Regions from separate parts of the Gottschalkia acidurici 9a genome, predicted to be linked through region 1. Evidence: riboswitches for the same ligand, from Rfam matches in the RefSeq annotation. Region 1 holds a riboswitch; the other holds the start of a gene.
The links. Region 1 has a riboswitch for lysine ahead of CURI_RS03755 (transporter substrate-binding domain-containing protein). Riboswitches for the same ligand answer to the same signal wherever they lie in the genome.

Region 1 (15,963 bases):
CTTTCACCTAGAATATCACAAGATGGACTTCCTGTTATACCTACTAGTCCAATAATTTTATAATTATTATTTATATACTCTTTCATTTGTTCTACAACTTTTTTAGATATATCTGAACATGCACTTCTATATTCTTTTGTATTATATTCTTCTTTCGTCATAGGAGGACGAGCTTCGCCTAAAAAGCTAAATTCAGGACAAGGTAGTTGTATTATGGAAATATTATTATCTAATATAACTCTTATAATATCATTAAAAGCACCTATGGCTCTTTCCCAGTCTCTTATAACAGAATTTTGGTTTAGTACACAGTGAGCTGTGTATATTATTTCTTTTCCTCTATGCATCTTTACTAGCCTTTTTTGGTATTAAATTACTAGGTATCGCTTCTATTAATAAAGCGACCATGATACAACTAGCTATTTTATCTATAAGATTACCCGCTATTCTAGGTATAAATGCAGCAGTAAATATTTTATGACCACTTGCTAGTAACCAAGCAAAAATAATATCAGTTCCTCCCCCTGTTGCTCCTCCAGAAATAAACACGGCTATTGGAGTTCCTATTAAAGGTGCCACTACTGATATGATCAATCCAGTAATTATAGCTACTTTAAAATTGAATTTATACTTTTTAGCTATAAAACCTACTACTAAACCAACAACTATATTAACTATAGCAAAAGGAATGTCTTTAGGATTAGTAAGTATACCTTGAATGATATTTGTTAATCCCCCTGTCAATGCTCCAGCAAATGGACCTAGTACTACAGCCACAAATATAGTTCCTATAGTATCTAGGAATAGTAGTGGAATTTGAATGATCTGCAACAGTGTTCCAAGTGCAATATTAATAACAATACCTAGTGATGCTATAATCATATTATTTGTTGACTGAAATGGCGAATTTTTCACATTATTCCTCCTTATCAAACATTTCTCATTAAGATTCCCTATAATTATATTATTTGAATAAAGCTTAGTAAAATTAAAATAATTAATACATTATAGCTTGTTTATAGATATGTCCTATATCTATTTTGCTATAGATTTAACTTTAATTAATAAAAACATAATAAAACAATGTATCTATCTGAAATATTCATCTATATTATTTTCGTATATTCAATAAATCTTAAAATAAAAGATTTAACTATTTAAAATTAAGTAATAATCATTTTTTAATATAAAAAAACACCCGAATTTACATTCAGGTGTCTTTGTCTTATATAGTACTTATATATTAAATTTATTAACTATACTTTGTAAATCTTGAGCCAAGCTCGCTAAAGCTTCATTAGAGTTAGCAAGTTCTTCAATGGATGCGGATTGTTCTTCCATAGATGCAGTTACTTGTTGATTAGCTGCAGAGTTTTCTTCTGCAATACTAGAAAGATTTTGTAAAATATCTAGTATTTCATTTTTCATTTTATTCATTTCTTCTCCAGAAACGTTTAATTGACCTACAGCATCGCTTGCATTTGATGTTGCTTCTTTAATTGCAATATAGTTATTCTTATTATTATTTACACTGTATGTTTGCTCTTCTATTACCTTGTCCATTTCTATTATTGTATTAACAGCATCTTTAGAATTTTTTTGTAAATCCTTTACCATATCATCAATATCTTTAGTTGAAACTGATGACTGTTCTGCAAGTTTTCTAATCTCTTCTGCTACTACAGAGAATCCTTTTCCAGCATCACCTGCCCTTGCTGCTTCTATAGCTGCATTTAGAGCTAATAAGTTAGTTTGATCTGCAATAGAAGATATCAAATTACTTGCCTGTCCAATTCTAGTAGAGCTTTCATTAGTTTTTAATATAACGTCATGTATTTCCTTTGAGGCTCGATTGCTTTCTTCCGTTTTTTTAGATAAATACTCTATTTCTTTTAGACCTTCAATTAATACTTGTCCTACCTTTTCTGTAGCACTATTTAGTTCATTTAAATGATTTTGATTTTTTTCAATCATTTCTCCTAGTACGTTCGCCTTTGTAGATCCAATTTCAGTGCTTCTTGCCTGATCATAAGCCCCTCTTGCTATTTCACCTACGGTAATAGATACTTCTTCAGCAGCATTTGCTGATTGTTGTGAAGTTGCTGTTAGTTCCTCTGATGAAGCAGCTAATTGCTCTGATGAGTTACTTATGTCTCCTACAATTTCTCTAACTCCATAAGCTATGCTTTGAAGAGCTCTTGACAGTACCCCTATCTCATCTTTCTTATCTAGATACTTTTTATCAATGTCACTAGATATATCTAACTTAGCTATTTTTTCAGAATGACGAACCATTTCAATAATTGGTTTAACAATAGAATTACCAATCATATATGAAATTAATATGCTTATTAATAAAACTATTGATACAACTATTATTATTTTATTTTGTAACATAGATATTGCAGACAAGACTTCATCTTGATTTGCAGTAATCACAAATATCCAGTCACTACCTTTAATTTCTGCATATCCTGCATATAAATCATTTCCGTTATAGTTGTATGTACTAACTCCATTTTTCTCTTTTATTATTTTTTTAAATATATTAGATATGGACATCAAACTATTATCTTTCTTAGCTTCTTCAATTGGTGAAAACTGACTAAGCACTTTATCTCTGTCTGGGTGAGCTATTATAGTACCTTTACTATTTACAATATAACCATATCCCTTTTTACCATATCCAGTATCATCCACAATCTCACTTAGAGAATTTCCATCTTTACGACCAATTAAAGCTCCAACTACCATATTATCTTTGTATATAGGAGTAGCTATCATAATAACAGGCTCATTTGTCACCTTACTGATTAATACGTCAGATATAGCAGTTTCACCATTTAGTGCTTTTTGAATATAATCTCTGTCACCTAATTGACTCGTAGTACCATCTGGGTAGTTAGCAGTTCCATCCATTTGAACAATTGCCATAACTATAAAATCTGTTTTACTTAACTGTGTCTGTAGCACTTGTTGCTGCCTATTCCAATCCATACTATAAATAGCCTCGTTCAATGCTAACATTTCTAATGTACGTTTTTCAGTTTCTAATCTGCTAGATGTCAGTTTTGAGTCCTCAACAGCTAGAGAAGAAAGTGAATTTTCAGCTTCTTTTATAAGGGTACTATTAAAACTTGTTAAAGAAACAATTCCCAAAATTATTGAAGATAATATAATTAATATAGAAAAGCTGATAATTAGTTTTGTCTTAATACTCTTCATTTGAATTCTTTTCATTTGAATCCTCCTTTCAATTTTAATTATTGTGCTTAATTATTTCTATATATTCAATCATTGATCTAAATAAAAAGCATATTAAAATGAGGATGTCTCTCTGTAAAATAGTAAGTTACTAAACGAACTAAGTCGAAAGAACATCCTCATCTGGAAAAATTTTAACATGATTTTTCAATGTATTCAAGATTTTTAAGTAAATAACTTGGTTATGTTAAATTTAATTTTTCAATACGGCAATATAATTTATTTCTTTGACATTATATTAGTAAGTATTTTTATAGTAAAAAGCTTTTTATTCTCTATCTAAAAACTTTACTGAGTCATGTGTACCATCACAGAAAGGCTTATTCTTAGATTTCCCACAGCGACATAGGGTTACTCTATTTCTTCTTTCATAGATATCTCCATCTGCCGACTCAATTGGAATACCTCCCTTTACAAATATTCCAGCACTTGCTTGTTTTTCTGGATCTTGAAGGATTTCTATAGAAGGTTCGTATTCAGGTTCAATCATATTTCCATCTTTATCCACGGCTACCAATCTTCCAGCTGGACATTCACTAGCTGCCTTTATAGCTTCATTACGCTTTTCGTCAGTATCTGAACTTTTTGTCAGCTCCCACGCACTTCCGTTTTCGCTATGACAGAAACGGGCAAAAGCACATCTTTTATCATCTAAAAGATCTATAGTAGTCCCCTCTAATATCTCTGCTCTATCTTCAAATTTGGATTTTTCTGCAGTTTCAGTTCCAACAAAATCTTCTTTCACATGAGAACCATCACAAAATGGTGGATTTTTAGACTTACCACAGCGACATAGAGCATATTCACTAGATTGCTGTATCTCACGTCCATCTTTAAGTTCATATCCTTTTCCCTTTTTAACTATTATTTTCTCATATAATGGTACATTACCAGAAACAATATATGGACCATCCTTTATTACTTTTATTTTGCATTCTTTTTTATCATTTGACATTGTTAACATCACCCTTCTATTCCTTTGACTTCATTTAATAAGTACATCTAGACATTTATATTTCCCATATAGTAAAAGTTAATATACTTTTTATCAGATAATTTATCTGAATATATTTCTAGATTATTCTACTCTCACTATCTTCTTTAAGTATGCTATCATTTAACTAATAAGCAAAGCTAATATAAGATCATACTTATAGAAAACCTTAACACGATTACTTAATACATTCAACCTTCCTTATCTAAGAACAGCATTTTTCATATAAAAATAGGGGAAATACAATTTCCCCTATTTTAATGTTCATTTATTCTTTTATATTTATAGTATATTACGCTAAAGTACGTTTTAGGAATTCCCTTGTACGCTCTTGTGTTGGATTATTAAAAATTTGCTCTGGACTTCCTTCTTCTGCTATAACCCCTTTATCCATAAATACTACACGATCAGATACATCTTTGGCAAATTCCATTTCATGAGTAACTATTAACATCGTAAGACCTGTTTCAGCAAGCTCTTTCATAATTTTAAGAACTTCCCCTACCATCTCAGGATCTAGTGCAGATGTTGGCTCATCAAACAGCATAACGTCTGGCTCCATAGAAAGTGCTCTAGCAATAGCAACTCGTTGCTTTTGACCACCAGATAGTTGTTTTGGTTTAGCATTTATATATTTATCCATTCCAACAACTTTTAAATATTTCATTGCTATTTTTTCCGCTTCTTCTTTTGAACGTTTCAATACTTTCATTTGACCTACCACGCAGTTACTTAAAACGTCATGATTATTAAATAGATTAAACTGCTGGAATACCATTCCTAATTTTGTACGATATTCATAAATATCATGCTTATCATCTAAAATATTTTCTCCATGATAAATAATTTCTCCACCACTTGGCTTTTCTAATAAATTAACACAACGAAGAAGAGTCGATTTACCAGATCCAGATGATCCTATTATGCAAACTACTTCTCCTTTATTTACTGAAAAATCAATATCTTTTAGAACTTCATGACTACCAAATGATTTACTTAAATGCTTAATCTCAATTACTTTCTCCATGATTATCCTCCTTTCTTTTATCTATTTTCTTTGTTTTTTCTCTTTAATATGTCTTCAGGTGTTTCTACTTGCATCTGATTAGCAATCATAATGTAATTTTCCGGACCATCTAATCTTCTTTCAATATATCTTAATATTCTTGTAATTGTAAAAGTCATTACCAAATAAATAACACTTGCAACAAAGAATGACTCAAAATATCTAAAGTTATTTCCTGCGATTGACTTTGTTTGGAAAAATAGCTCTGTTACAGATATAACATTAAGGACTGATGTATCTTTTATATTTATAACAAATTCATTACCTGTTGCTGGTAAAATGTTACGAATTACTTGTGGTAAAACTACATTTTTCATAGTTTGAATATGGTTCATACCTACTGCTTGAGCTGCTTCAAATTGTCCCTTATCTATAGAAACAATACCACCACGAACAATCTCTGACATGTACGCTCCTGTATTAATAGAAACAATAAAAATTGCTGCATATAATCTATTCATATCTATACCGAATGCCAGGGCTGATCCATAGTATATTACCATAGCTTGTACAATCATAGGTGTTCCACGGAATATTTCTATATAAATAGAAAGTATAGAGTTAATAACTTTTAAAGTAGTTCTTTTTAATCCTCTTTCAGGCACTGGAACAGTTCTTATAACTCCTATTAATAAACCAATACCTGTACCTATAATCGTACCTATAATTGAAATTACAAGTGTTACACCAGCTCCACGAATAAACATGGGCCAGTTTTCTGAGACAATCTTTACTATCCAATCAAAACTCATCTTTATCCTCCTTTAGAAAAACCATAAAACAGAATGCATTAAATCGCATTCTGTTTTTAATTATAAATTATTTTGCTGATGGCTGATTTTTTATTGCATTATCCATTATATTTAAACGTTCTTCTTCAGAAATACCTGCTAAAACTTTATTAATCTTTTCAGCCAGTTCACTGCCTTTTGGTATTCCTACAGCAATTGAAGTATCATCATCTGAAGTTTCAAATCCATCTTTAAATTCTACCATTTTAAGATTCTTATTAACAGCAGTAGCACTAACACCTTCTGGACGTTCAGAAATATATCCATCAATAACTCCTGATTCAAGTGCAACTCTCATTGCTGTAAAGTTATCCATAGCTGGTTGCTTAGATACACCTTTAATTTGATCTATTACTGAGTAATGGAATGTATTTAATTGACCAGTCACTTTAGCACCTTTAAAGTCTTGTATAGATGCTGCATTTTCGTACTTACTACCTTTCTTAACAACCATAACTAAGTCAGATTTATAGTAGTTATCTGAAAAGTCTATTGTTTCTTTACGCAGATTTGTTGGTGACATACCCGCTATTATGGCATCGATTTTGCCTGAAGTTAATGCTGGTACAAGACCATCCCATTCAACTTTAACAACAACTAATTTTTTTCCTAGTCCTTCAGCTATCTTTTTAGCCATTTCTATATCATATCCACCCGCATATTCTGCATTTCCATCAATTTTAACTGCACCGTTAGAATCATTCATTTGAGTCCAGTTAAATGGTGGATATCCACATTCAAGACCAACTCTAAATGTGTCTGACTCTGCATTTCCATTTTTAGAACTATCACTTCCGCCACATCCCGCTAAAATTAAAACGGATGATAGAATCATTATTGTTAATAGTGATAATTTTTTTATCATTCTTTTTTCTCCTCCTTTTTATGTTAAGTTTTATAATGACACTATTTATTTAGTTTAGATCCATGACATTATTAAACAAAAAACGACCGGAGATAAACTCTGGTCGTAATTATGCATAGTTGCCATTAAATGCTCTTGTTTTCCATAACGAGATAGCACAACCCAATAACCATGGAAGTTTATTGAGACAGTTCTGTAGCTCTTAACTACAGACCCAGCAGTTAATACTGAGAATATTAACCACTTCGGCGATATTTCCTTCTCCTTAGCATCAATGCTTCTCACGCTCCACTAAAGACTGTTAAATATCGCACCTCTACTCACCTGAAAAAGTGAGATTATATGAAGTTATAATACATATTATACAGTTTACAATAACTTATTTTATATGTCAACCTGACTACGATAATTCTACATAATAAACTTATTTAGGACTATATAAACATAATTAAGATCACAACTTACTTAATATGTATATTTAAGATTAATAGACTATAAGTATCTATTTTCACAAATCTCTATCTTTTTCTTAAGTTTCTATTCATTTTTGCTAAAATAGTCTTTGTTATATAAGAACGCTCTATCATTAGGCTTATAAGTTCCTGCTATTTCATTATACTTTATAGCTTCGCCTATATTTCCGAGTCTGTGGTAGCACACACACAGTTGTATATTAGGTATATATCCATAATAGTCATGATAAACGAATCCACTTTTTTGTAAAGTAGATTTTTGCTGTATAGCTAATTTATACCAAAAAATCGCAGAGTTGTAATCTTCTCTATTAAAATAATATTTACCAATTTCACAACAAATATTTGATCTAGGAACCTCGTACTCAAAACTTCTAAAAAGACTTTTTAAGCTGCTTTTCTCATCCTTTAATTGTGAATAACAGTGTGATATCATCTCGCAAGCATTTATACAGTCTTCTATCCATCCCTTATTAGAATCTAAAAAGTCATTAAAATACTTTATAGCATCCTCATATCTTTTATTGTAGTATAGCTCTCGAGCGTAGTAATAAGTGCCTCTAGTGCTTAATGATTCTCCCTTAGCTAAAATATTTTCATAAATACGAATATTTCTACCTTCCTCGTTCACATGCTCCTTTTTATGAGTAATAGAAGCATCTAAATAATAAATGTTTCCTTGCAGAGGAATTACCTCATGTACTGGCTCAACCCATTGATAATTCATAATTCTTTTAAAGATCCGTTCACGATAATAAGATAAAGTTAGATTACCATTTTCATCAAACCCCACATCATAGTTCATTGATACTAAATCATAATTAGATAAAAGACTTTTCTTAAATTCTATTAGTTTTATTGCATCTTCTTCCATTATTACATCATCAGCATCTAGCCAAATTATATAGTCTTTTGTTGCCAAAGAAAATGAAAAATTTCTTGCTTTAGAAAAGTCATCTACCCATTCAAAATCATATACCTTATCAGTGTATTGTTTAGCTATTTTCTTAGTGTTGTCCGTAGAACCTGTATCTACTATGATGATTTCATCTACAATATTTAGAACACTATCTAAACATCGACTTAAGACGGCTTCCTCGTTTTTAACAATCATACATAGACTAATTTCTGCCATAATCTGTCTCCCCTTTATACTATAGTTTCAATATCTATAAGAATTATATGCTTTGATATAAAAAACTTTCGTATAAGGAAATTATTTTTTATAAAACCTTCTTTAATATAAATATTCTTAATGTTTTTAAACGCTGATGAATCAACCTTTTTATGTTTATCATCATTTATACATCCCTATTAATTACATTTAGATGTTTTTATTTATTTCTTTACATTACTAGCCATAAACTCTCCTTTAAATACCAAGTGTTATTATCATAGCGTCTTGTTTTACGATTTTGTTTATTATTTCTCCTGAAATATTGTGTAATAATTTAATTGCTTATTTATTAAGCTCTCTTAAAATTATAGTAACTTAATGTACAATCTTGCATATAATGAATTAAGGTAACTAACTTATAAGTAATTATCTTAATTAACTGTTGAATCAAGCAGTTTGATTGAATACGGATATATTACATCTAGTAGTATCTTTAAAGACTGTAGACAAGTATTCAAACAACTCACTATTCATAGATTTTATCTGTCTCTAGTTATAAGAGTATAATTGATCAAACAGTAAATATTAGTGCTTCAGAAACTATAAAGAACACAATATCTATAAGCATATCTATAGATACTTTTAAAAAAAGAAACATTTGTCAAGATTAAAACGATTATAGAATACTTTACATTTAATGTTTAATATATAGCTGATCCTACGGAATATTCAGCCTATGTAGTCCATTTTATTATTCTATTTACAAATTTTATTGTTACTCCTATTCAATATACTCATATTTCCAATATGTTTCATACTCTATATAGAAGACACCTTTTCTTGTTAATTAGATAAAAGAATAATATCTAATAATATTACTCTGCTTATAGTACTAGGTCATTGATAAGGAGATATGAAACTTAATAACAAAAGAGTATTCTGAATTAGTCAAAGAATTAGGATTGTATTCCTATTTTCCTTTGGGCTCTAAATACTTTACGTAAGAAAACTTCTCATAACATCTAACAATACCAATTGAAATACCAGATATTAATCGATTAATTCCTAGTCATAGTGAAATAGAAGTATCTTCTTTTCGATTGATGAAAATCATAAAATTATATCTAATTAAGAATAACAGTTCTTATGATACAAGCTTTTAGTAGAACTTAAGTTTAAATATAAGGTAAAATACCCCAATCCAATCTGTTCTTGCAGCTAGTTATGAACACATTCTGAAAACTGCATTCATCGTAATACCCTGTGAAATAGATTGTAATGTAAAAAGTGCTATTTAGAAAAAAGTTATAGTCATATATTCTATTGAAGTTATCTTGGCTAAAGGTGTTAACTTAAGAACTATCTATATCAGTGCAACCTCCTTGTCAATGTTAAGTAAACAAACAGTTCTTAAAAGTAACTATAAAACTATTCACTACCTGGTAATAGCTATACTATAACATGCAAGCTACAAATTAATAATATTATCTCTAACCCTACTATTGATGTAGCTCCGAAAGATGTTATTAAAACAGATACTAGTTTTGTATGCAATAATGTGTAAATAGTATTAATCAGCCAGACGCTAATCTATAGACATGAACAAACCTAGGAAAGATAATATTTAATTCTATCGTACTAGTAAATATCTATGTAGAATAGACGTAGAATTCAATATTAGTCAACTTAGCAACTTTGCAGTAGTAAATTTTGTGGATGAACTAGACCCTTTACTTACAGGATCATCTATCATTAATGAACTTATTATTCCTGGATGAACACCTAATTATATCTGTATAAGTCAGTAAATAAAGGTTTCACTTTAATATAAGCCATAATAAAATTTACAGTAATCTTTATTAATAATAGTGATGTAGCATTGAATAATGCTATATTAAAAGATATTTTACTAAATAAATTAGATTTCTTAATCAATAGTATGAGAGTAAATAGAATAGTTCAAACTATAGTCAAAATTATCGTGTAAATCTTCTATTATTAATAGTTCATCAATTATATTTGAATATAACATACCACTTATACCTCCTGTAAGTTGTTAAAAGTAATACTATAGTAGTTAATCAACAATATGAAAACCAGGCGCGATAGAAATGCTTGATTCCAGTATAAATGTAAAAATATTAAGTTTAAAACTTATTCAAGGTTTAGCGCTGCTTCGTGTGAAGAAACTATATTAACTGAAAATAGACTTATAGTAAATGATCGAAACAGTTAGTTTAGTATTTTGTTACTGGAACTTCTCAATCAGTCCATCCTATAAAATCTGATATAGTCTTTAATACTTCTATAGTTGTTCCAGAAGGTTTTATACTTGATTCCAACATTAAAATTAACTAGATATATACGCCCAGCTATTAAATAAGAGAATTATCCTTAATATCTAAAAGTAGTATGTTGATTAACTGCAACTTTCATAAAGCATTAATTAAATTATTTTATTTGTCTATCACTTATATATATTTAGACTGTTTCATTTAAAGCAACAAACAATTTATAAAGGGGGGATTAGCATGAGCTCAAGGTGTAATAGATATCAAACAAATTGTAGTTGTAATTGCAATTGCAATTGTAATTGTATACCTTATGATGACGGTTTCATATGTCCTCCAGTTCCTATCGGACCTACTGGGTCGACTGGACCTACTGGACCCACTGGAGCTACTGGAGCTACTGGGGCAACTGGGGCAGGATTAATCGGACCTACTGGGCCTACCGGACCTACTGGATCAGGAATAATTGGACCTACTGGACCGACTGGACCTACTGGATCAGGAATAATTGGACCTACTGGGCCGACTGGAGCTACTGGACTTATTGGACCAATTGGACCAACTGGAGCCACTGGACCTACCGGAGCAGGAATAATTGGACCTACTGGGCCGACCGGAGCTACTGGACTTATTGGACCAATTGGACCAACTGGAGCTACTGGACCTACTGGAGCAGGGATAATTGGACCCACTGGCCCGACTGGACCTACTGGGCCAACTGGGTTAGGAATAACTGGTGCTACTGGACCAATTGGCCCTACTGGACCTACTGGAGCTGATGGAGCTACTGGGCCTACTGGAGCTACTGGGCCTACTGGCGCTAATGGTGTTACTGGACCTACTGGCGCTACTGGGGCTACTGGACCTACTGGCGCTAATGGACTAATTGGACCTACTGGAGCTACTGGGGCTGACGGAGCTACTGGACCTACTGGCGCTACTGGAGCTACTGGAGCTGATGGCGCTACTGGACCTACTGGCGCTACTGGGGCTACTGGACCTACTGGCGCTAATGGACTAATTGGGCCGACTGGACCTACTGGGGCTGACGGAGCTACTGGACCTACTGGGGCTACTGGACCTACTGGGGCTAACGGTGCTACTGGACCTACTGGACCAACCGGAGCTACTGGACCTACTGGACCTGCAGTTACAAGTAATTCTATGTTTGCTGGTAATAGTAGTGGAACTGTAATAGCAGTGGTATTGGGAGGAACTTTAGTTCCATTACCTGACTCTCAAAATTTAGATGGTTTCACTGTAAATGGTGCTAATACTGTATTTACCGTTCCTGTAACAGGACTTTACAGTGTAAGTTATGATGTGAATACTACAGTAGCACTATTGTTAGGAAGTAGGATAATCGTTAATGGTTCGCCTATAACGGCCTTAACACGAAATCCAGTCTTATCTGTTTCCAGCTTTTCTGCAAGTGCTATTATAAATTTAAATGCTGGTGATACTGTATCATTGCAACTTTTCGGTCTACTAGGAGCTGCAACATTACAGGGTGGTGCTGGGGCCGGTCTGAGTATTATACGTCTAGCTTAAGCATTTTTAAGTAATAAAAATAAGGTAGAAAATATTATAATATTTTCTACCTTATTCATTAATTTTGAAAGTCTAAGTATATTAATTACTATAATCCTGTTTATTTCTTTTTTCCAAAACTCCTATAGAATCCTTTTCTAATATAAGTAATAAATTAATTAATTAATTAATAATGCTATCTAAGTATTTTATATTTTTTTAAAAAAGCAGCTATTTTTTGTCCTTTTGGCATAATTAATATTTCTCCCTCACTTATTCCGCCTGTCAAAAGAATGCTCGCACCATATACTAATGTTCCAATCCCAATAGATACTAGACAAGACATAGAATTTCCAAATAAGCTTAGAGATAACTTATAAGAAGTAACAACTATTATGCTCATTATGAGTGAGGATAGCAAAGGTTTTGCTATATAGTGAGTAAATTCAAACTTTATATTTAAAATTTTCTTTATATGATAAAAGTTTAAAATAACAATTACTATATATGCTCCTATATTTCCAAGTGCTGCTCCTTTCACATTAAAGTATGAAACTCCTACCAATGTATAATTTATAGCTATTTTAAATACTAAACCTATTGCTATATTTATTACAGGTATATTTGCTTTCTCTATACCTTGAAGGATAGCAGTAGTAGACTGAATAAGACCAAGCAGTATAACACTCATTGAAAGATATAATAATATTTCTCCTACAGAACTCGGCTCTTTTGGATATAGCAGCTTTATTATAGGAGTAGATAAAGAAGCTAGTCCAAATGAAGCTGGAAGACCTATTAATATTGATGTTCTTATTCCTAACTTCGTATTATGTTTTAAGCTATCTATATCTTTAATAGTATGAAAATGTGATATTACTGGAACTAAACTCATAGCTATAGACATAGTTAAAACTTGTGGAAAGTTTATAAGAGTTCCTGCCATTCCTGTTAACTGTCCAAATAGACTATTAGACTGTTCGTATGAAAATCCAATACTTTGAAGTCTTCTCACTACCATACTTGCATCAACTACATTCATTATAGGAAGTATCGATGTTCCTATAGTTATTGGAATAGCTATTGATAAAAGCTTTTTTATTATTTCACTAGTACTTTCTTCTTTAAAGTTCTTACTATTCTCTATTTCATCTTTTATAGAATTCTTATTTTTAAGATAAATAAACCCAATATATAGTGTTCCAAATATAGCGCCAGCGGTTCCACCGAATGAAGCTCCCGCTGCTGCATACTCTGTTCCTCTTGATAAGAGTATAAATGCTAAGTAAAGTCCGAGTCCAACTCTCCCCAATTGCTCCATTATCTGAGACACAGCCGTAGGTGACATCTCTTGTCTTCCTTGAAAATAGCCTCTAAAAGCAGACATTATTGGGATAAATAAAAGTGCTGGTGATATAGCAAGCATACTATAATATGCTTTTGGACTTTTTATTATATTATTTACTATAAAGCTAGCCCCAAAGAATAATATTATAAACGATACTATTCCAGTTATAATTAAAGCTATAAAAGATACCTTAAATACTTTATAAGCTCCTTTGCTGTCTTCAAGTGCTAACTTCTCAGACACAACCTTTGAAATAGCAGTTGGAAACCCAGACGCTGAAATAGTAACCAATAGTATATATATTGGAAATGAGGTTTGATAGTATCCCATACCTTCTGATCCTATTATATTACCTAGTGGTATCCTAAAGAATGCTCCTAACACGTTGACCATTATACCAGCCAAACCTAATATAAATGCACCTCTTAAAAAAGAATCTTTACCCAATTTTTCCCCTCCCAACATAGCTGATAAACTTTTATAATATAACAATGGATAAATGTGCTAATTCAAAGTTTTTAATAATAATTCATGTCTATAATAGTATACTTGTATCTGTCTATGATGTCGATTAATTTTTATTAATTATTTTGAACTATATCGTATCTACATATTTATAAGATTGATTTTATAGGAAAATTACTTACATTTTCACAAAAATAAATGCATTGACTGATATTTAATAAAACATATCAGTCAATGCATTTATTTTTACTTTTTCTAAAGATATATATGGAAATAAATATCTATTTTTACTCCCAGCTTTTCATACCTGGTAAAACTACAGATATATTCTCAAACCCATTTCTAGCCAATATGTCACTAGCCATAGTAGCTCTTTTTCCTGTAGTACATATTATATTTATTTCATCTTTTTTATTTAATTTATCTAAATTTTCTTCTAATTGTTCTAAAGGAATTGATATTGCATCCTTTATATGATTTTCCTTAAATTGTTCAGGTTTTCTAACATCTAGTATATTAACACTATTTATCTTCATTTTTGCTTTTAATTCACTATTAGTTACACTGCTTACTTTCATTTCATCACTCCTGACGTTAACAATTAATATCTACATAACTTATTCTAACTAATATTTATTAAGTTATACTATAAGTCAAGAAACTTTATTTTTAATATGTTACCTAGTTTTTTCTACTTTTAATTATTTTCTTTAACTTTCTTTTTTAAAATAGAAATGCCTTGAGTCATAGTTCCCATAGGACAATATACACACCATGAACGAGGTTTATATAGAATCATAGTTACTATACCTAGTATAGTTGACGTTAACATTATACTATAAAATCCAAATGCAAATTGAGCTATCCAGGGAGATACAAAGCTAGTATTCACCCATTGCCAAGGAAGCTTCCATGTCCAAAGTATAGTTATTACTTCTCTCAATTCGTTAGCTCCCGCGAATACTAGATAAGTATTAAAAAGCATAATTAAAAACATAGTTAGAAAAAATACTAAAAATCCATACCTAAATATATTCGACCTCATAAATTTAGGCATATGTTTATTTCTAGATAGTTTGAATTTATTACCTAAAAGATGTAATAATTGTCCTCTTCCACAATAAATATTGCAGTAGTTTTTTCCCCCACCAGTTAAAGAAATAATTAGTGGAACAGCAAAACATATCATTCCAAGCCAAGCAAAAAGTATATTAAACATACCTAATATTAAATATGTTGCTGTTGCTATATATAGATAATCATACCAAGACTTTTTCTTTCTCTCAACCATTTTAATTTATCTCTCCTTTTCTACAATTTCTATTATAGACGCTGGGCACTCTCTTTCACATTTTGAACATCCTACACATTTATCTTGATTTACTTCTGCAAATATTCCATCTACTATTTTTATTGCTTTCATAGGGCAAGCCTTTACACATGTTCCACAACCAACACAAAGTTTCTTTAATACCTGAGCTTTTAACATTATATCTTCCTCCTACTATTTGTTTAAATATTATTATATCACAATATTTAGATATATCAATATTCCAAGCAAAAAAATGTCTACATTTAAATAATGTAGACATTTTTTAACTATATCTTAAATCTATTAACTAACTCATTTAAACTTCCTATTACTTCAGCTAGCCTGTCTGTATTACCAGATATTGTTTCCATAGCTGCAGACTGTTCCTCCATAGATGCTGACAGTTCTTCCGTGGATGCTGCTGATTCTTGAGATATGGCTGATATA
Region 2 (15,963 bases), 450 kb from region 1:
ATTTAAGCCTTCAGGTCTCTTTGGAACAAGTGAATTTTCTATACACAATTTAATTATAAGAAAAAAGAAAATGCAAAGTCAAACTAGAAGGTTAAAGGAGTGAATAGCTATGGCATTTTTAGAAGCCAAAAACATAGGTATAATGTTTGGTGGATTAAAGGCAGTAGAAAATTTTAGTTTAAATATAAACGAAAAAGAAATAGTTGGTCTTATAGGTCCAAATGGGGCTGGTAAGACTACAACTTTTAATATGCTAACAGGGGTTTATATTCCTACTAATGGAGATATAGTTATAAATGGAGAAAGTGTGGTTGGGTTAAAGCCACACCAAATAGTAAATAGAGGAATAGCTAGAACTTTTCAAAATATAAGACTATTTGATGACTTAACAGTTTTAGAAAATGTTAAAATAGCTTTTCAAAAACAGATGAAGTATTCTATTGCTGAAGGTATACTTAGACTACCTAGGTACTGGAAAGAAGAAAAAGAAATAGACTTAAAGGGAAAAGAGCTTTTAAAAATATTTGAGATGGAAGACTTAGCTTATGAAACTGCTAAAAACTTACCATATGGAAAACAAAGAAAATTAGAAATAGCAAGAGCACTTGCTACAGATCCTAAAGTTCTTATGTTAGATGAGCCAGCAGCCGGAATGAATCCACAAGAAACTATGGAATTAATGAATACTATACATTTTATTAGAGATAAGTTTGATACAGCAATACTTTTAATAGAACATGATATGAACTTAGTTATGGGAATTTGTGAACGTTTAATAGTATTAAACTATGGTGTAATTCTTGCAGAAGGAACTCCTGATGAAATTAAAAATAATAAAGAAGTTATTAAGGCTTATCTAGGAGAATAGGAGGCTAACTATATATGCTAAAGGTAAAAGATTTACAAGTATACTATGGCATGATAAATGCTATAAAAGGTATTAGTTTTGAAGTTAAAAAAGGTGAGATAGTTACACTTATAGGTGCTAATGGTGCAGGAAAAACTACCATACTTCAATCACTATCTGGAATGATAAAGCCTAAAGAAGGAGTAGTAGAATATAACGGAGAAAATATACTTTCTTTAGATCCACATAAAATCGTAGGTAAGGGACTTGCGCATGTTCCAGAAGGAAGAAGAGTATTTTCGGAAATGACAGTTGAAGAAAATTTAGAACTTGGGGCGTTTACAAAGAATAATAAAGATAAAATTAAAGAAGGATTTGAAAATGCATACTCACGATTTCCAAGATTATTTGAAAGAAAAAAACAACTTGCTGGTACGTTGAGTGGTGGAGAGCAACAAATGTTGGCTATAGCAAGAGCACTTATGTCAAATCCACAAATAATCCTAATGGACGAGCCATCTATGGGACTAGCACCTATATTAGTAAGACAGATATTTGATATAATACAAGAGATAAATAGTACTGGAATGACAGTATTACTAGTTGAACAAAATGCAAATATGGCTTTATCTATAGCCAATAGAGCATACGTACTAGAAACAGGTAAAATAGTACTTTCGGGAGATGCAAAAGAATTACTAGGAAATGAAGAAGTTAAAAAGGCTTATTTAGGAGCTTAAGCAGCAGACTAATTTCAATGTTTTTTGGCATTGTGTGAGCTACTTATTCAGCGACTGATAGGGATCTAAGTATCCTTATGAGTAGTGATTTTCGATTATTTACTTTATTAAGACTGACTCTTTATATTATTGTGTAGGGTCAGTCTTAATTTTTATCATTAGATATGTTAATATAGAATAGTATTTATAAAGTAAAAAAGTAGAGGTAAAATAAAATGAATATAGAGATGCTAGATTCAAAAGAATATGAATTAGAAAATGGTATAAAAATTATATCTATAAAGAAAAATACTAAAATAGCAACCGTACAATTAGGTATAAATGTAGGCCCTATAAACGAAAAGATAAATGAAAAAGGTATGAGCCACTTTATAGAACACATGATATTTAAAGGAACTAAAAAGAGGACTAATGAAGAGATAAATCAAGATTTAGAAGATAGAGCTGGATCATATAATGCATATACAACTTACACATCTACAGTATTTGGTATAACAGCTTTAAAGGAAGAGTTAGAAAGTTCAATAGACATTATTTCAGATATTATAATCAAATCTATATTACCAGAGGAAGAAATAGAAAAAGAAAAAACTGTAATATTAGCGGAAATAAGAAATGGTTTAGATGATGTAGAACACTTAAGTTATACTAAAGCTAATGAGTATGCATTTGAGAAAAGTCACCTTAGGTATGATATTGCTGGAAGTGAAGAAAATATAAATTCTTTTACTAGAGAAAGTTTAATGAACTTTTATAAAGGATATTATTTACCTAACAACTGTGTTATTAGCATAGTATCATCTTATGATCATGAAGAAATTAGAAATATGGCAGAAAAATACTTTAATGATTGGGAAAGAAGAGAGATTTTAAAAACAAATATAATAGAAGAAAAAAATATAGAAATTGAGAAGACGACTTATAAAAAAGATATAGAACAAAACACCATCACATATCTATATACATTTTATGGACTAAATAGAAACCAGGAACTAGCTTTAGAAATATTAAATTATAAGTTGGGAGAAAGTGCAAATTCTATACTATTTAGAGAACTAAGAGAGAAAAGAGGAATGGCATACGATGTTTATTCTGATATAGATGGAACTGAGTATATAAAAACATTATATATATATACATCAATAGGTGAAGATGATGTAAAAGAAGCAAGAGAAACTATAGATAGTATCATAAACAATATATTATCTAAAAATATAAATATAGATGAGAAGAATATAATTCTAATGAAAAAAGTTATGAGAACGGGAATAATATCTATGATTGAAGATATAGAATCATTGTGTAACTATGCTTTACATCAAAAATTATCAGGAAAACAAATAGATGCTTTCTTAGATGATTTAGAAAGGCTAAACTATATAGATGGAGATATGATATACGATGTAGCAAAAAGTGTACTTTCAAATCCAACTATCCATATATTATTAAGTAAATAAGTTTAATATTAATTAATGTAATTGCGTTAAGTCGACTTTAACTTAATTAATAAAAGAAGGTTAAAGAACTACTTTAAGGTAAGAAATATAGTAAATAAGCCATTTAGGCCTTAAAGTGAAAGTTTAACATGAAGCATATAAAATATTTCCTAGAAAATAAAAAGGAGAATAGCTTTGCTATTCTCCTTTAAACTTCCTTAAATAAATCATCCATACTATATAGTCTAGGTTCTTTGTCTGCTATAAACTTAGCAGCATTTATAGAGCCAACTGCAAATATTTTTTTAGACATGGCAGTATGTTTGATTTCAACGATTTCATCTATACCCGCAAATATAACAGAGTGTTCTCCAACTATACTACCACCACGTACAGCGTGAATACCTATTTCTTTAGGTTGTCTCTTAGTATCGTTTCCGTATCTTCCGTACACAAATTCTTTCTCATTATTAAACTCTTCGTTTATAGCACTAGCTATCATATAAGCTGTACCACTCGGAGAGTCAACTTTTTTATTGTGATGCTTTTCTATAACTTCAATATCAAAGCCTTCTAAAGCAGAAGCTGCTTTTTTAACTAAGCTTAGTAGAACATTTATTCCTAAAGACATATTTCCAGAATAAAGTATCGCTACCTTTTTAGAAGCTTCTTCTATATTCTTAATTTCTTCATAAGAGTATCCAGTAGAAGCTACAACTAATGGTACATTTTTCTCTGTAGAATACTTTAAAAGTTTAGGAAGTGTAGAAGGATTAGAGAAGTCTATAATAGCATCGGCTTCTCCATCAAAGTCATTTATATCGTTAAATACAGGAAAATCATAATTTTGTTCTTCGCTTCTATCCATTCCTGCAACTATCTTAAAGTTATCCATTTCGTTTACTTGGTCAATAATAACCTTTCCCATTTGTCCGCTGCATCCACAAAGGATTAATTTAATCATTAAACTCCTCCTTATAATAAGCCATAGTTTGTCATACTGCTAGTTAATGCTTTTAAGTTTTCATCTGACATTTCACATAGTGGTAATCTTAAATCTCCAACTTCTTTACCTAATAAGTTCATAGCAGTTTTTATAGGAATTGGGTTAGGTTCTATAAATAAAGCATCAATAAGTTCTTTTAAACTAAGTTGAAGTTTTCTAGCTTTATCTATATCACCATTTAAGTAACTGGCAACCATATCATGAGTTTCTTTAGGTAGTATATTAGCTACTACTGAAATGACTCCTTTACCACCAATGGATAGTGTAGGAACCACTATATCATCGTTTCCTGAATATATATAAAAATCTTCAGGGCATAGTCTAGCTATTTCAATAACTAATCCTAAGTCACCACTTGCTTCTTTTATACCAGCTATGTTTTTATGCTTAGAAAGTTCGGCAACAGTTTTAGCTTGAATGCTTACTCCAGTTCTTCCAGGTACATTATAAAGAATTATAGGTGTATTTACACTGTCTGCAATTGCTGTAAAGTGTTTAATAAGACCTTTTTGAGAAGCTTTATTATAGTAAGGAGTTACTGTAAGTAAAGCATCAGCTCCTACACTTTCAGCAAATTTACTTAGATTTATTGCATAGCTAGTATCATTACTTCCTACACCAGCTATAACGGGAATACGTCCATTAACTTGTTTAACAGTGAATTCTATAGTTTCTTTATGTTCTTTATCAGATAGAGTAGCAGACTCACCAGTAGTTCCACATATTACTATAGCATCTGTTTGATTTTCTATATGAAATTCTATTAATTCAGATAATGTAACATAGTCTACTTTGTTGTCTTTAGTAAATGGAGTTACAATGGCCACGCCTGAACCTTCGAAAAGTTTCATTAACAAAACCTCCTAAAAATAATTAAAATTAAATAGTATTACTTATTACATGATATACTATATGATAGATAAAAGTTACAGTGATTTTGCAAGTAATTCAGCTATTTGAATAGTGTTAGTAGCAGCACCTTTTCTGATGTTATCAGCAACTACCCAAAGATTTAGTCCGTTTTCAACACTAAAATCCCTTCTTATTCTTCCAACGTAAACTTCATCTTTTCCGCTTACTTCTATTTGCATTGGGTATACAAGATTAGCGGGATCATCTTGTACAACTATACCAGGAGCATTTTTTAATAATTCAAACACTTCAGATAATTCAAATGGTTTTTCGAATTCTAGATTTATTGAAACAGCATGACCGTTCTTTACAGGAACTCTTACTGTAGTAGCTGTTATTTTTAGGTCATAGTCATTTAATATTTTTTTAGTTTCATCGATCATTTTAATTTCTTCCTTAGTATATCCATTCTCTAAAAATGAATCTATATGAGGAAGGCAGTTGTATGATATTGGGTAAGGATAGTTGTCAGTAGTTCCGTTCTCTAAATCAGCTACACCCTTAACACCTGAACCAGAAACTGCTTGATAAGTAGAATATATAATTCTTTTTAATTTAAAAGCATCGTGTAATGGTTTAAGCGGTACTATTGATTGAATAGTAGAACAGTTAGGATTAGCTATTATTCCTTTTCTTTCTTTTATAACTGTTTCTATAGCTTCAGGATTAACTTCAGGTATTACAAGAGGAATATCTTTTTCCATTCTCCAAGCACTACTATTATCTACAACTATAATTCCTTTATCTCTTGCTATTGGTGCAAATTTTTCACTTATAGTACCACCAGCAGAGAAAAGAGCTATATCTATATCTTTATCAAAAGAATTTTCTGTTAGTTCTTCTACAGTATACTCTTTTCCTTTAACAGTTAACTTACTACCAGCAGATTTTGCTGAGGAAAATAAATATAAATTTTCAAAAGGAAAATCTCTATCTTCTAGTACTTGTAAAAATGTATTACCAACCATTCCTGTGGCACCAACTATTGCTAAATTAACTTTTTTCATTTAAAATCACCTCAAATTTATTTGTTTTAAAATTAATATAACTTATATAATATATTATACAACATTAAATGACATAGGTACATTCGTTATGCTATAAAATGTTATAAACCCAACTCTTTACATAAGATAGTAACAGTCTTTTCCTTATCATTAGACTTTATAGTATAAGAGATGCTTATCTCAGAAGTAGTTATTTGCTTGAATTCTATATTATTCTCAGCAAATATATTAAATATCTTTGAAGCTACTCCAGATTGATTCCTCATACCAGTACCTACTACAGATACTTTTGCAAGATTAGATTCTTTTATATAGTCAATTTCAGGTATATCTGATTTTAAAGCAGAGATAGCTTCATCTATAATAGACTCATCATCCTTAGAAGTAGTGAAGGAAACATCTACATGATTATTAGATGGTGATGTCTGACTTATCATATCTATGTTTACATTTTTAACAGCTAAGCTTTCAAAAATACTTGATATATTTTTAGGGTTATAAGGGATATTATTTAAAGTTACCATTAAAATATTATCCGTAGCCGATACACCTGTAACTAAATTTTGCTCCATAGTTTCATCAAACTCCTTTATATAAGTTCCATTTTTCTCACCAGAATTTAATCCTACATATATAGGTACATTATACCTAAGACCTATTTCAACGGATCTTGTTTCCATTATTCCAGAACCTAAACTTGCCATCTCCATCATTTCTTCATAAGTTATATAGTCAAGTTTTTTAGCTTCAGGATATAGTCTTGGATCTATTCCATAAATGCCATCAACATCTGTATATATTTCACAAGGACACTTTAATTTTGCTGCTAATGCAACCGCTGTAGTATCAGATCCGCCTCTACCTAGAGTAGTTATATCACCATTTTCATTCATTCCCTGAAATCCAGCTACTACAACGATTTTATTTTCTTTCAAATAATTTTTAACATTTTCTATATTAATATCTTTTATACGGTTTTTAGTATGAGAGCCTTCAGTTAATATACCAGCCTGAAATCCTGTTAAAGATATAGCGTCATGACCAAATGACTTAAGGGTCATAGTTAGTAACGATATAGTTACTTGTTCTCCAGTAGAAAGGAGCATATCCATTTCTCTTTTAGAAGGATTTTTAGATACTTGATTAGCCATATCTATAAGTCCATTAGTAGTTTTACCCATTGCAGAGACTACAACAACTACGTTATTTCCATTTTCTTTTTCCTGTATTAATCTTTTTGCTATCTCTTTTATCTTATCTACAGTGGCAACAGAAGATCCACCGTACTTTTGAACTACAGTAGCCAATTTTTGACCTCCCTACATTATGTCGTTTTTTATTAAATCTTCATAAGTTTCTCTTTTAACTACAATTCTAGAAGATCCATCTTTTACAAATACTACAGCAGGTCTACCGATTCTGTTGTAGTTACTAGCCATGCTATAGTTATAGGCTCCAGTACTAGCTACAGCAACTATATCACCAGCTTCAGCTTTAGGGAGCTTTATATCCTTTATTACTATATCTCCAGATTCACAGCACTTACCAGCTATAGTATAAAGTTCTGTTGAGTCATCATTCATTTTATTAGCAATAGATGCTTCGTATACTGCAGAGTATAGTGCTGGTCTAGGATTATCACCCATACCTCCATCAACAAATATATAATCTCTTCCACCATAAGTTGACTTAGTTCCACCAACATTATATAGAGTTGTACCAGCATTTGAAATAATAGATCTACCAGGCTCTATTATAATCTTTGGAACCTCGATATTTAGTTCATCGCATTTATTTTTTATATTAACTAGAAGCTCTTTTAGAAAAGCAGTCATGTCCATAGGAGTATCTTCCTCGCTATAGTAAATACCAAATCCACCGCCAAGGTTTAATTCTTTAGTAACGAATCCACATGTTTCTTCAATTTTATTTAAGAACTCAAGCATTATAGTAGCCCCTAAATAGAAAGACTCCTCTTGATGAATTTGAGATCCTATATGGCAATGGAAACCTTTAAAGTTTATATGAGAGCTATCTTTAAGTCTAGATATAAAGCTAAATATTTTTTCATCATGAATAGATTCGCCGAATTTAGAGTCATTTTTTGTAGTTTGAATATACTCATGAGTATGTGCTTCTATTCCGGGATTAACTCTTAGTATAGCGTTAACTTTCTTTCCTAAGCTTTCACATAACTCTTCAATAAGATCTGTTTCTTGCTCATTATCTATAACTATAGTTCCAACACCATGCTCTAATGCCATAGTTAATTCTTCTCTAGTTTTATTATTACCATGCATATATATCTTTGAAGGGTTAAATCCTGCTTTTAAAGCCGTGTACAATTCTCCACCAGATACTACATCTAAGCCCAAGCCTTCTTCAGCAATAAGTTTGCACATTCCGATATTCTGAAAAGCTTTAGATGCATATACAACCTCAGTTTCTATTCCTTCTAAAACAAAATTATCTTTATAGATTCTACAAGTATCTCTTACCAATTGTTCGTCTACAACATATAATGGAGTTCCAAAATCTTTTGCTAGGTCTAAAGCATTACAACCACCTATTTCTAGTACGTTATTGTTTACTTTCATAGTTCCAAAAAGTTTCAATAGCATCACCACTTTCATTAAATTTTTATACAAAAAAACAACTAAGAGCAAAAGGTGCTCGAAGTTGTTTTATAAACAAAAACAAACGTATATAAACCTTTCGCCCACAATATGATAAGTGCTCCAGCAGAAAATTGGGCAAAAATTCTGTTGACAGTACTATACTTATTCAGCATAGTCCCAATACACAAATTAAATAGTGTATTTCGGCGATTGCACCTTTCCTACAAAAGTACTATTTACAACCGCGGCCCCTATAACATATTGTTTTAATATATTCTATTGTTTCGAATATGTTAACAAATTAAAGTATGAAAGTCAAGAAGAATTTAGAAAAATCTTAAAAAATTAAATTAAGTATCTATTAAACATTATTTCTAAATTTTATTAGGGATAAATATAATATTGAGAAACATACTTGGGACAGTGTAAAATAGCTAGATTTAAGATGTTATTTTAAAAAAGTAGGGTTTAAAATAGAATTTAATTATAAAATCACTGAATATTTTTATGCTAACTATAGATAGATACTTAGTATAAAAGAATACTTATTTAGCACTTTAAACTTTCTAGGACTTAAATAGCATAGAAGGTTAGTATAAAAGTCCTATACAAATTATGAAGAAATTAATTTTTTTACTTGCAAAATAGTTTATTTGACTTATAATAGTAAATATATAGATATATAAATAAAAAAGGGGATTGCAAGTGATAGAAAAGCAAGTCCTTAAAAAATGTCTAAATGTGTATACAATATACAAAGGAGGATATAAAGTCATATCCTGCAAAAACACCAGCAAATAAAGTTATAAAGGTATCGTTTTATAAAGATATAACTAAAGTTAAAGAAATACTTAATAATAAATATGTAAGTATATAAATAGAAAGAGGATTGCAAGTGATAGAAAAGCACACTCTTGAATAACGTCTAAACATGTATACAATATACAGGAAAAATATAAGATCATATCCTGCAAAAGCACCAACAAATGAAGTTATAAATACGTTAATTTATAAAAATATAATTAAAGTTGAAGAAACACTTAATAGTAAATATGTAAGTATATAAATAGAAAGGGGATTGCAAATTATGGGAAAGCATATTATTGAAGAGGCGAAAAGATGTATACAGTGTAAGAAGCCAAGATGTAAGGCTGGGTGTCCTGTAAATACACCAGTAAATGAAGTTATAAAGATGTTGCTTGATGGAGATATAGCTAAAGCTGGTGAAACACTTTTTGAAAACAACCCTCTATCGGTTGTATGTTCACTGGTGTGTCCACATGACACTCAATGTGAAGGAAGTTGTGTACTTGCTAGTATAGGGAATTCTATACACATAAGTTCTATTGAAAATTATATATCTAGTTACTACTTAAATATTAAGAGAAATAAACCTGAAAAAAACCCAGATAAAAAAGTTGCTATAATTGGGTCTGGACCTGCCGGAATTACTATAGCTTTTGTGTTAGCTAAAAAAGGATATGATATAACTATATTTGAAGCCAACGATAAAATTGGAGGAGTTTTAAGATATGGTATACCAGAGTTTAGATTACCTAAAAAGAACCTAGAACGAATAAAAGAAAAACTTATTGAACTTGGTGTAAAAATAAGACCAAATACTTTAATAGGATCAACTATATCAATAGATGACTTGTTCCGCGATGGATTTAAAGCTGTATTTATAGGAACTGGGGTTTGGAGACCATTTCCACTTAGAATTAAAGGAGAGACTCTTGGACACGTTCACTATTCAATAGACTATCTAAAGAATCCAGAAGTTTATAACTTAGGAGATAAAGTATGTATAATAGGAGCTGGAAATGTTGCTATGGATGTTGCGAGAACAGCTATCAGAAATGGTACTAGAGAAGCATATATAATGTATAGAAGAGGATTTGATGAAATCCCTGCAAGTAAACATGAAGTAGAATATGCTAAAATAGATGGAGTTAAGTTTGAACTTAATAAGTCCCCACTAGAAATTTTAGATGAAGGTGTTAAGTACATTTGTACGGAGAAAATAATCGATGAAAACGGCGAAAAAACACTTGTTGAAATTAAAGGATCAGAAGATATATTTAAAGTGGACTCTGTAATTATTTCAATTAGTCAAGGACCAAGAAGTGTTATAGTATCTAATACAAAAGGAATAGAGATAAATAATAAAGGACTTTTAACTATAGATGAAATAGGGCAAACCACTCGTGAAGGAGTATTTGCTTCTGGCGATGTTGTAACAGGAGCAAAAACTGTTGTAGAAGCTGTTCGATTATCTAAAAAAGTTGCAGATTCAATTGATAAATATGTAACAGAAAAATATGAAATATAAAAAGTACGATAGAATAATGTCTAATAGTTTTTTTGCATATTCAAAAAACTATTGAGATCAAAACTATTCTGGCTCTACCAATATTAGTTGAAGTAAGTATCTTTATATAATGAATTTAAGTTAACACTACTTGTGTGATGAAGAGTTATAGCTCTCAACTAATATTGGAAAGAACCTCTACTTTAAATGATTATGTCTATATTTCTAAGTATAATTTTACTAGTTTTACTTACTAGATATTTTAGAGAGAAAAATAGACAATTCGTAAGAGTAAACTAGCATATTTATTCACCTAGAACTATGCACTAGTATATTAAAAATAATACTATCTAGAATATTATCTATTAAGTATCATCTCAAATCTGGTAAATTAATCTTACTTAGAATTACTGTGCCTTTCCTGTTTTTTGTTTAGTTAGTTGAAAAATATTTTAGCTTCTAATTCTTCCATAGATAAATATTGTATTTCAGTAGCTATTATCAACTTATAGTCAGTAAAATACTTTGATTTAATACCTAATTTATTTCCTTTTAAGTTCAAAATCTTTCATTGCTTCTTAAGTGTGAACTTCAGTTTTTTCTTTTCAAATTAAATCTTTCACAGAGCTTATATATATTTAAACATTAATAATGATGTCGAAAATCATTTATTGTACTAAACATATGAGAAAATGTTGAGTGTAAAATTAGAAATGAATTTTCAAGATATGTATCTTGCAGTTAATAATATCTATAATTTATTTTAAATTATAAGACAAATTTTAGATAAAGATAAGATTGATATTATATTGACTATGATGATATAAGGGGAATTTTTAATGCTATAAACAAGAAATAACAGAATTTTTAATGCTAAAATCTAAAAACAAATTTTTTAGATATAAATACTCTCTTTATTATTGTAAATTCAAGTTTAGCAAAAAGGTTTTAAGCAAGAGTGCTAGAAATTGTATAAAAGTAGCAAAAATGTTGAATTTAATGTATCTAAAAGAAAAAATAAAAAATGAAATGCAAGTTTATTTAATAAACTTGCATTTTTAAATTATTTTTTACTTGTTATTTGTAAATGAATATGGTAAAATTTCAAATATATTTATATACGAAAGTTTTTATAAAAAGTAGTAAAATGGCAAGAAAAGCTTAAATTGTTCAATATTTCAAACACAACTCAAATAATCCTAAAGATGTTGGAGAAATAGGCGAATAAGAACGGTATAAATTTGATTTATAAATATAAATCACAGACTTTATTTATCATATAAAGTAAATTGTAAACATTATATACTAATTGAATGGAAGAAAGAGAAAACTTGCATAAAAATAATTTGTATAATAAAGTAAAATATTGTTATTGGAAGGAGATTATGAGTTATGACTAAAAAGCTATATAAAGAAATATTTCCTTACTCAGAAATACCTAAAATAGCGTTTAATAATGTACAAATACCAATGGATTTACCAAAGGAAATTTGGATTACTGATACTACATTTAGAGATGGACAACAATCAATGTCATCATTTACTGTAGAGCAAATAGTTAGACTATATGAATATCTACACGAGTTAGATAATGGATCGGGAGTAATAAGACAATCAGAATTTTTCCTATATTCAGATAAAGATAGAAAAGCAGTTGAAGAATGCATGAAAAAAGGATTTGAATTTCCTGAAATAACTTCATGGATTAGAGCTACTAAAAATGATTTACAATTAGTAAAGAATATGGGAATAAAAGAAACTGGACTTTTAATGTCGTGTTCAGATTATCACATATTTGACAAACTAGGCAGCAATAGAGAAGATGTAATGAGATCATATTTGGATATAGCTGAAGATGCACTATCTAATGGAATAAAACCAAGATGCCATCTAGAGGATATAACTAGAGCAGACTTCTTTGGGTTCGTAATACCGTTAGTTACAGAATTGATGAAGCTTTCACAGAAATATGGCATACAAGTTAAAGTAAGAGCATGCGATACATTAGGTTTAGGTGTTCCATATAATGGAGTAGAATTACCTAGAAGTGTTCCAGCTATTATAAATGGATTAAGAACTCATGGTGGGGTTCCGTCAGAAGCTATAGAGTGGCATGGACATAATGACTTTTATTCAGTAGTTACAAACACAACTACATCTTGGTTATATGGAGGATCTGGAGCTAACTGTGCTTTACTTGGTATAGGAGAAAGAACGGGAAACTGTCCATTAGAGGCAATGGTATTCGAATATGGTCAAATAACAGGAACTACAAAAAATATGAATTTAAAAGTTATAACTGACATTGCAGAATATTTCCAAAAAGAAATGAATTATGAAATTCCACAGAGAACACCTTTTGTGGGAAGTGAATTTAATGTAACTAGAGCAGGAATTCATGCTGATGGAATATTAAAGAATGAAGAGATATACAATGCTTTTGATACTGAGAAAATATTAAATAGACCATCAATAGTTGCTGTTAATGAGTACTCAGGAATGGCTGGAATAGCAGCATGGGTAAATGGATATTTCAAGTTGAAAGATGATGCTAAAATAGATAAGAGAGACCCAAGAATAGTGCCTATTAAAAAGTGGGTTGATGAACAGTATGAAAGTGGAAGGACTACTGTTATAAGAAATGAGGAACTAAAAGAACTTGCAGATCAATATTTATTTAATATAGAAGAAAGTAAGTAAAGATTATTAAGATGTTATTTTAGAATTGGAGGTATTTAAATGAAACTTACAGTAGCACAGAAAATTATAAAAGATCACTTAGTTAGTGGTGAACTAATAAAAGGAACTGAAATTGGTCTAAGAATAGATCAGACATTAACACAAGATTCAACTGGTACTATGGCTTATTTACAATTTGAAGCTATGGGTGTAGATAGAGTAAAAACTAAAAGATCAGTAGCTTATATAGATCATAATATGTTACAAGCAGGACCAGAAAATGCAGATGATCATTTATATATACAAACTGTAGCAAAGAAACATGGTATATACTTCTCAAAACCAGGTAACGGAATATGTCACCAAGTACACTTAGAAAGATTCGGTATTCCAGGTCAAACTTTATTAGGATCAGATAGCCATACTCCTACTAACGGAGGAATAGGAATGTTAGCTATAGGTGCAGGAGGACTTGATGTTGCTGTAGCTATGGCTGGTGGAGAGTACTATATAACTATGCCTTCTATAGTTAAAGTAGAGTTAAAAGGAAAGCTTAAACCTGGAGTAGCATCTAAAGATATAATATTAGAAGTATTAAGAAGATGTACGGTAAAAGGTGGAGTAAACAAAGTATTTGAATATTGTGGAGAAGGAATAAAAGGTTTAACAGTTCCAGATAGAGCTACAATTACTAATATGGGAGCGGAACTTGGAGCTACTACATCAATATTCCCATCAGATGAGGTAACTTTAGAATTCTTAAAAGCTCAAGGAAGAGAAGAAGATTATTTAGAGATAAAAGCAGATGAGGATGCAGTTTATGATGAAGAAATAGTAATAAACTTAGATGAGTTAGAGCCATTAATAGCATGTCCACATAGCCCAGATGCTGTAGTACCTATAACTGAAGTAGAAGGTACAAAAGTTAATCAAATAGGGATAGGAAGTTGTACGAACTCATCATTCACAGATATGATGAAAGTTGCAGACATATTAGAGGGTAAAACTGTATCAGAACATGTTTCACTAGTAATATCGCCAGGATCAAAGCAAGTTTTAAATATGCTTGCAGAAAACGGAGCACTTGCTAAATTAGTAGCGGCAGGAGCTAGAATACTAGAGTGTGGTTGTGGACCATGTATAGGTATGGGTCAAGCACCAAGTACAGATGCAGTTTCTCTTAGAACATTTAACAGAAACTTTAAAGGTAGATCAGGAACTGTTTCAGCTGATGTTTATCTAGTAAGCCCTGAAGTAGCAGCAGTTTCGGCAATTACAGGACAAATTACTAATCCAAGAAACTATATAGAGGGATTTGACATAGAACAACCTAAAAACTTCTTAATAAATGATAATTTAGTAATAGCACCTGCTGAATCAAATAATGATATAGAAGTGGTAAGAGGACCTAATATAAAACCATTCCCTAAAGCAGAACCATTAGCAGAAAATATAACAGGAAAAGCATTAATAAAAGTAGAGGATAATATAACTACTGACCACATAATGCCTTCAAATGCTAAATTATTACCATATAGATCAAACATACCTTATTTATCAGATTATTGTTTAACTCCATGTGACCCTGAGTTCCCACAAAGAGCTAAAGAAAATGGTGGAGGGTTTATAATAGGTGGTTCAAACTATGGACAGGGATCAAGTCGTGAGCACGCAGCGTTAGCTCCACTATATTTAGGAATAAAAGGGGTAATAGCTAAATCATTTGCTAGAATCCATAAACAAAATCTAATAAATAATGGAATACTTCCATTAACATTTGAGAACGAAAATGATTATGATGATATAGATCTTCTAGATGAACTAGTAATAGAAAATGCAACAGATCAAGTAAAAGGTAGTACATTAATCATCAAAAATGTTACTAAAAATAAAGAGTATAAGCTAAACCTAGATGCAACTGAAAAACAAAAGAACATGTTAGAAGCAGGTGGACTTCTAAACGTGATTAAACAAAGCAACAAATAAAGATATGTAATTAATGCAAATTTAGGCTAGATGTGTTATAATGTCTAGACTAAACATCGAAGTATAGATAATCAGGATCTTAATTGATTTTGGTTATCTATATTTATATATAATATAAAAGGAGAAAAGAAATGGACGTCAGAAGCAAACTAAAACAAGCTGAAAAAATCGTAATTAAAGTAGGAACTTCTAGCTTAACTTACTCAAATGGAAAGCTGAACTTAGAGCGTATAGAAAGGTTAGCTAGAGTATTGTCTGATTTAAATAATCAAGATAAAAAAATAGTACTAGTTTCATCAGGGGCTATAGGAGTTGGAGTAGAAAGACTAGGTCTTAATAGAACAGAGGTTACATTACCAGAAAAGCAAGCCTCAGCTTCTGTAGGTCAAGCGATCCTTATGAAAATATACCAAAAGTTCTT

Region 2: linked by a shared signal. The riboswitch ahead of lysA (diaminopimelate decarboxylase) and the one ahead of CURI_RS03755 (transporter substrate-binding domain-containing protein) in region 1 are both predicted to bind lysine.

Annotation. Positions count from the first base shown of each region.
Region 1 covers NC_018664.1:822,742-838,704, reverse strand. The annotation lists gene CURI_RS03785 (CD3072 family TudS-related putative desulfidase) at 1-347, opposite strand, end outside; gene CURI_RS03780 (CD3073 family putative ECF transporter S component) at 340-915, opposite strand; gene CURI_RS03775 (methyl-accepting chemotaxis protein) at 1,237-3,240, opposite strand; gene CURI_RS03770 (CDGSH iron-sulfur domain-containing protein) at 3,533-4,219, opposite strand; gene CURI_RS03765 (amino acid ABC transporter ATP-binding protein) at 4,551-5,285, opposite strand; gene CURI_RS03760 (amino acid ABC transporter permease) at 5,303-6,076, opposite strand; gene CURI_RS03755 (transporter substrate-binding domain-containing protein) at 6,144-6,980, opposite strand; lysine riboswitch at 7,126-7,307, opposite strand; gene CURI_RS03750 (tetratricopeptide repeat-containing glycosyltransferase family 2 protein) at 7,518-8,588, opposite strand; gene CURI_RS03745 (BclA C-terminal domain-containing protein) at 11,102-12,412, shown strand; gene CURI_RS03740 (putative polysaccharide biosynthesis protein) at 12,588-14,186, opposite strand; gene CURI_RS03735 (rhodanese-like domain-containing protein) at 14,492-14,782, opposite strand; gene CURI_RS03730 (4Fe-4S binding protein) at 14,902-15,495, opposite strand; gene CURI_RS03725 (ATP-binding protein) at 15,502-15,693, opposite strand; gene CURI_RS03720 (methyl-accepting chemotaxis protein) at 15,804-15,963, opposite strand, start outside.
Region 2 covers NC_018664.1:1,270,297-1,286,259, forward strand. The annotation lists gene CURI_RS05940 (branched-chain amino acid ABC transporter permease) at 1-103, shown strand, start outside; gene CURI_RS05945 (ABC transporter ATP-binding protein) at 110-868, shown strand; gene CURI_RS05950 (ABC transporter ATP-binding protein) at 883-1,587, shown strand; gene CURI_RS05955 (M16 family metallopeptidase) at 1,803-3,044, shown strand; gene dapB (4-hydroxy-tetrahydrodipicolinate reductase) at 3,232-3,987, opposite strand; gene dapA (4-hydroxy-tetrahydrodipicolinate synthase) at 3,999-4,880, opposite strand; gene CURI_RS05970 (aspartate-semialdehyde dehydrogenase) at 4,956-5,948, opposite strand; gene CURI_RS05975 (aspartate kinase) at 6,050-7,255, opposite strand; gene lysA (diaminopimelate decarboxylase) at 7,268-8,569, opposite strand; lysine riboswitch at 8,671-8,828, opposite strand; gene CURI_RS05985 (NAD(P)-dependent oxidoreductase) at 9,654-10,898, shown strand; gene CURI_RS16330 (hypothetical protein) at 11,314-11,439, opposite strand; gene CURI_RS05990 (beta/alpha barrel domain-containing protein) at 12,270-13,577, shown strand; gene CURI_RS05995 (aconitate hydratase) at 13,617-15,542, shown strand; gene proB (glutamate 5-kinase) at 15,674-15,963, shown strand, end outside.